3 regions of the Paenibacillus sp. 1-8 genome follow, and region 2 is predicted to be linked to each of the others. Evidence: predicted binding sites of a transcription regulator. Region 2 holds the regulator's gene; each other region holds the start of a gene.

Region 1 (2,209 bases), 1.9 Mb from region 2:
ATTCTATATTATATTTTGATCATACCTGTTTCATTATTGAATACCAAGGGTAAAAGAGATCAAGGCATTATGGACGAGAGCACACTCATCCTCCATGCCAAATCATGGACCACTCCCAAAAAAATCCGCCATGACAGGTTTCGTTCCCCCGGACCTGCCATGGCGGATTTGCTTTATTCCCATTTCCCAGGCCCAGCTTAATCAGGCATGGTCACTCAACGGAGTTGTTGCAGTAGACGAGGGTGCCTGAGATGATTCATTCACAGGATGCACAGCGGTATGAGGCTTTTTCAAATATGCCAACCAGTATGCCCCAGCTACAAACAGGCTTCCTCCCACCAAATTCCCCAGCCAAACCGGAATGAAGTTCATAATATAATCTGTCCATGAAAAATGACCTGCGAAAATAGCCGCCGGAATAAGAAACATATTAGCTACAACGTGCTGGAATCCGATAGCTACAAAGGACATTGTCGGGAACCAGATCCCCATAATTTTGCCGCCGATCGAATCCGTACTATACGCCATCCATACAGCCAGCGCTACCAGCCAGTTACATCCAATACCGGATATAAACGATTGCAAAAAGCTTTCATGCAGCTTGTGTCCCGCCATATCCACCACTTTGTCCAAATAAGGTCCTGTCTCGGTTAGACCCAGCACATGACCAAAGAAAAAGGCAACAAACAACGAACCCGCAAAATTACTAAGCGTAATAATCGCCAAATTACGGAACATCGCTCCGGTCTTGATCCGTCCTGCCCATCTCGCCAAAGGTACAGCCATCATATTACCAGTCAGCAATTCTCCGCCGCCGATCAATACCAATATCAGACCTACAGGGAATACGGCTGCTCCAATAAAGGTAGCGATACTTCCCCATTCTTTGGGTGCGCTTGCGATAACACGTATATCCAGCAAAAACCCAAGCGCAATAAATGCCCCTGCCAAAAATCCCAATACCACCGCCACAGTCCATGGATTGTTCGCTTTGGCCACTCCTGTTTCCACCGTTTTTTCAGCAATCTGCCCCGGTTTATAACTTGCCATATATTCCGCTCCTTTAACATCTTTTCACTCGAGTATTCTCTCTCGTATTTTATTTAAAATCAGTGATTTTGTTTGTGAAAAAAATCACTTTATTAAATATTAAAAAACAGCCCTTGGGTAAAGGACTGTTTTTCATGTATTATTACGTCTGCTGCGCTACTGTGCGCTTTACATTTAGTTGTATTCTTCCTTTTCAACTGCTCTCAAGAACCAAATAACTCCACCGATGCCTACCAGCGCCACAACTACAAGAAAAAGGATATAAAACAAACTCATAAGCTACTTACCCCCTAATCCTTATGCTACTCTATATTGTACTATAAGGATTCGTCCATACGTCTCAGATTGTTGACAAACTTATGAACAATCTCACAGACAAAATGAATTATACGGTAACTGGCTTCCGTTCAGACACTGGCGGCAAGGCTTGCAAACCGGCTGCATTCAGGAAATTCCAAGGCTTGTTATAATGCGGCTGGAAGAAGAAATCGACAAAGGCCAGTTGATCAATGGTCATATGATTTTGAATGGCTACGGATAGCGTGTTAATGGATTGCGTCAAATCCACTTTCGACATAATTTGTGCCCCAACAATTCTCCGTGTCTCCTGCTCATATACCACTTTCAGCAGTACCTTTTCGGAGGTTGGCATAAATTCAGGTCGGTAGCTGTCCTCAATGGTGACAGCCTCTACAGCCATACCTTCGTCCGCTGCTGCCGCTTCCGTCATACCTGTTCCTGCAATATTATCTTCATAAATTTTAATACCCGAAGTTCCCTGTGTTCCCATATAAGCAATGGTCGGTTGTACCAAATTGCGTGCTACCAGCGTGCCCATACGAACAGCATTGGTTGCCAATGGAATATAAGCTGTTTTACCTGTCGGATTGTAGCGGATTGCACAGCTATCGCCTGCAGCAAATACGTCCGGGCAACTGCTTTGCATATAATTGTCCACAATGATCGCGCCGTTGGGCAGCATGTCTACCTGACCTTTAAGCAGATCCGTTTGAGGACGGAAGCCAATACAGAGAATAACAAGCTCTGTTTCATGTTCTCCTTTAGATGTCACCACTTTATTCACCTTACCGTTACTTCCTTCAAAACGGCTCACTGTTTCTCCCAGCACCAGCTTGATGCCATGCTTCTTCAGGGAATT
Region 2 (2,209 bases):
TTGAAGCGAGCGGGCAATTCCGCAGCAAGTCGCTGCAATTTTATGCGGTGCCCGTCGATGTGAGCCGTCAGCTGAAAGAAATGTTTTTTGACAAAAAAAGAAGCATTATTCTGACGTCTGCTACCTTGTCGGTGGATAAGTCGTTTCAGTACATGACCGATCAGCTCGGCTTGCAGGAGGCCGCAGATCAAGGGCGGCTGATGACTACGCAGCTCCCGTCACCCTTTAACTACAGGGATCAGGTGTTGCTAGTCATTCCAAGGGATTTCCCGAGCGTGAAGGGCAGTGTAGGAGATGAGCATTTTGTAAATATGCTCGTCAGCTCGCTAGGCGCGACTGCTCAAGCGACGCGGGGGAGAATGCTCGTTCTCTTTACTTCCTACCGCATGCTCCGGCAGGTGTATGAGCCGCTTAAGGAGGCGTTGTCTTCCAGCGACATCACCGTGCTGGGGCAGGGCGTGGACAGTGGGAGCCGCAGCAAGCTGACCCGACGTTTTCAGGAGGCCAAAGCTTCCGTGTTGCTGGGAACCAGCAGCTTCTGGGAAGGCGTCGATATTCCGGGCAAAGCGCTGACGTGTCTGGCCATCGTGCGCTTGCCGTTCCAACCGCCCAATCACCCGCTGCTGGAGGCTAAAAGTGAGTTGCTCCAGCAGCAGAAGAAAAATCCTTTTATGAAGCTGTCTGTTCCACAGGCTGTCATTCGCTTCAAACAGGGATTTGGACGTTTGGTACGTACAGCGAGCGACCACGGGGTCGTTATCGTTTACGATACGCGTGTGATCGAATCCTATTACGGGAAGCACTTTTTGTACTCGTTACCGGGACCAAAAATGGAGCATATGCCGACGGAGCAAATGGTGCCCCGCATCGCCGAATGGCTCCAATCCGCCCCGGAGACAGAGGCATAACGGACGGACATCTAAACGTGTCCGTTACAATTAGGGGGAGCAAGTATGAAATCAGAAAAAATTTCAGAGGCTGTTGTACGGAGGTTACCCGTATATTTACGTTATCTGAATGCACTGCACAAACGGGAGGTGGCTACGGTATCTTCCCAGGAGCTGGGACAAAGACTGGATCTGAATCCTGCTCAAATTCGTAAGGATCTTGCGTATTTTGGAGATTTTGGCCGTAAGGGTGTCGGCTATGATGTTACTTATCTTATCGAGAAAATACGCCATATACTGAAAATCGACCAGCAAATTAACGTGGTATTGGTCGGAGCAGGTAATCTGGGGCAAGCCCTTTCGAATTATAATGCTTATTTAAAAGACAATATGAAAATTGTAGCGGTATTTGATGCTGTTCCAGATAAAGTTGGAACCAGGATCAATACGCTGGTCGTACAGCCGATGGATGAACTGGAGGTGACAGTGAAGGAACAAAACATTCGGATCGGGATTATTACCGTACCGGATTTTGAAGCACAGCATGTGGCTGACAGGCTCATTGAGAGCGGGATTGGAGCGATTTTGAACTTTGCACCCACGACTCTCAAGACACCGGCAAACATTCGGGTACATGCCACAGATTTTACAACGGATTTGTTAAGCCTCGCTTATTATTTAGAGAACGGAAAGGAAGATACACAACATGACAGCGAATAAATGGATGATTAAAAACGGCTCCTTTGCCGTGAACAGACCGGAAGCCGGGGTAATCCACGGCTATATGATCGTGGAGGATAGCCGCATCACCTACATTGGCGAGACTTTGCCAGCGGGTGAGGAAGAGACGAACGCGATTGACGGTAACGGGCTGCTGTTTTTACCTGGCCTGATGAATACACATGGTCATGCGGGGATGTCACTGCTACGTGGGTATGGGGACGATCTGGCTCTCCAAGTATGGCTACAGGAAAAAATGTGGCCGATGGAAGCCAAGTTTACGTCTACGGATGTGTACTGGGGTACGTCCTTGTCCGTGCTGGAAATGCTGAAAGGGGGTACAACGACCTTTTTGGACATGTACGTTGATATGGACGAGGTGGCTCGTGTAGCTGAAGAGTCCGGTATCCGTGCCAGTCTGATGCGTGGAGTGATTGGACTATGTTCGGAGGAAGAGCAGCGGATTAAGCTCGCTGAGGCTGTGAACTTTGCGCGTAACTGGCATGGCAAAGCAGACGGTCGCATTACGACCATGCTGGCTCCGCATGCGCCATATACGTGCATGCCTGCGCTTATCGAAAAATTCGTACAGGCAGCGCACG
Region 3 (2,209 bases), 850 kb from region 2:
ATGATCCGGGCGATTGTCAGATATCCGGTTAATGCGCCAACGATTACAACACCAACGAAGGCAACGTATACGAAGGAAGAGACAATTACCGTTACAGGTACTTCCCCGGCAGACGGGGCGGACATCCAGCTTTTTAACGGTAAAGAACTCGCTGGCACAACCAAGGTGAAGGATCGCCAGTTCAGTCTGGCGGTCGATCTTCAGCCGGGTGCCAATCCGCTGAGTGTTCAGGCGGCGGTATACGGCAAGTTGACGGATCGTTCCGAGCCGGTGGTCGTCATACTTGACCAGACTAAACCGGGTCTGATCCTGACTTCGCCGGATGAAGGAGCTCGTACAAATGCGGGTGTCGTCAGTGTAACCGGTACGGTGTACGACGAGTTCCTCACCGACTTGACGATTAACGGTGAGCCAGCCGAATTTGGAAGTGACGGCAGCTTTAACAAGCGTCTGCTTATCAATGAAGGGGAAAATCAAATTACGGTAACGGCCAAGGATCTTGCCGAGAACGTAACGACGGTTACCCGTTCAGTGTATGTCGATACAGCTCTGCCGAAGCTGGAAAATATCAGTCCTGCTGAGGATGTGCGTATCACTCCAGGGCAACCGGTGCAGGTATCCTTCGACAGTGCGTCCGGATTGGAGGCATCCTTCCATGTGGAATTGCCTTTCAATCTGACCACCTTGGCCCGAAACGAAATTCCGCTAAACGAAACTTCGTCAGGTCATTATGTAGGAACTTACTTCACTTCCTCCTCTCTGAGCCTGGAAGGCGGAGTCATTGTGATCCGGGTAAGGGATGCAGCAGGAAATGAAGTGGAGACGGAAGCACCCGGAAGATTGTATGTAACGAAGGGTGGAGGGCAGGACCCTGATCCGAATCCTCCTACCTCTAACGAGAAACCAGTTGCGATCATTCAGGCGAATGATTCAGCCAAGAAGAATAAGAACGTTCAGTTTAACGGAAAAGCCTCACGGGATGTAGACGGTGAAATCGTCAGCTATAGCTGGAACTTTGGCGATGGCGATACAGCGTCAGGCTCCAAGGTAAAGCATAAATTTACCACAGCCGGAACGTATACCGTAGAGTTGACGGTGACAGATAATAATGGCGCAAGCGGTAAAGCTGCGCATACCATCACGATCCGTTAATCAGGTGCATGGAATGTTTCTTTTAAAATAACAACAGAAGACCCACAGCAAGCTACCATTTATGGAGGCTTGCTGTGGGTCATTTTTGAATTGTGGAACAGGTCTGGAAGCGATACAATGAATAGAAACATACAAAGTGAATGTATTCACAATATTATTTTTTTAGACAGGAGAGAATCATATGATTCATTTGGAAAAAGAAAGCGGACGTATCCGCCTTGTGCTGGATGCCTATTTTATGGGAGAGGACATAGTTGTACTTATTTCCGGCGGTGATCAGCCCCATCTGGGAACGATTACAGCAGGTGCTAGACTGGAGCCGATTCAAACCGTTCAATTGCAAGCCCACAAGGAATTTTATATTACCGAAGAAATTGCCGTTGGTTTGCGAAAAGAGTTTGCGGGCAACTTTGCAATTTGCTGCGGGGCGCATTTGGATCATGCAACCAAGGACGAGATCCGAGTGCTGACAGACATGGCTATACAACTGGGAAAAGAGCTCATTGGAGAACTCAAGCAAGCACGCTTGTAGCAACCTTTTTAAGTGAACTCCCGAATGAGTAGATTGCGATAGGGATACTTACTAAAGGGATACTTAAAAAGTAGTGCAAAGCCATCATCCTCAATTTGCACGGATTTTAACGCAGAGGATGGAATTAAACTACGGACCATTACATTAACTGCACGCTGGTCTTTCCTGTTGATTGCTTTGGCTAAGGCAGAGGCAAAGCATCGATTGCGTGCCAATTCGAGATACAGCGGAAAAACGGCTTTGGCGATGGCACGGTGAACCCTCGGCTCAAATGTAAACTGCACCGTAACGGGTGGAATCGTCGTTCCGTTCGTATAATAGAGCATCGGCGGCTGAGCTAAAAAGGAAATAAAGTAGCCGATGCCATTCGTGCCCAGTCCTTGCTTGGCGGCAAATGGAGCTACCGAGCAAAGGAGGGATTTCATCTGATCCAAATTGCCATGCACCACAGCTCGTGACCATTGGACGGCAAAAGCACGGCGGGTTGCAATGGCCTTGTAAAATGGCAGCATGGCGGCGGATATT

Evidence for each region. The regulator Rex, encoded in region 2, represses fermentation and respiration genes when NADH is low (regulators of the CRP and FNR family bind a similar motif). The targets are predictions, from matches to a motif close to TTGTGAAATATTTCACAA.
Region 1: a site for Rex is predicted at 1,123-1,140, ahead of AC0WRU_RS22870 (formate/nitrite transporter family protein). Genes of this name have one in related genera too.
Region 3: a site for Rex is predicted at 1,287-1,304, ahead of lpdD (prenylated flavin chaperone LpdD). Genes of this name have one in related genera too.

The regions. Positions count from the first base shown of each region.
Region 1 covers NZ_CM149995.1:4,973,282-4,975,490, forward strand. Annotated here, with positions in the region: gene AC0WRU_RS22870 (formate/nitrite transporter family protein) at 202-1,050, opposite strand; gene AC0WRU_RS22875 (FAD-dependent oxidoreductase) at 1,436-2,209, opposite strand, start outside.
Region 2 covers NZ_CM149995.1:3,058,427-3,060,635, reverse strand. Annotated here, with positions in the region: gene dinG (ATP-dependent DNA helicase DinG) at 1-908, shown strand, start outside; gene AC0WRU_RS13755 (redox-sensing transcriptional repressor Rex) at 954-1,607, shown strand; gene AC0WRU_RS13750 (amidohydrolase) at 1,594-2,209, shown strand, end outside.
Region 3 covers NZ_CM149995.1:3,907,793-3,910,001, reverse strand. Annotated here, with positions in the region: gene AC0WRU_RS17930 (S8 family serine peptidase) at 1-1,152, shown strand, start outside; gene lpdD (prenylated flavin chaperone LpdD) at 1,334-1,684, shown strand; gene AC0WRU_RS17920 (hypothetical protein) at 1,693-2,209, opposite strand, start outside.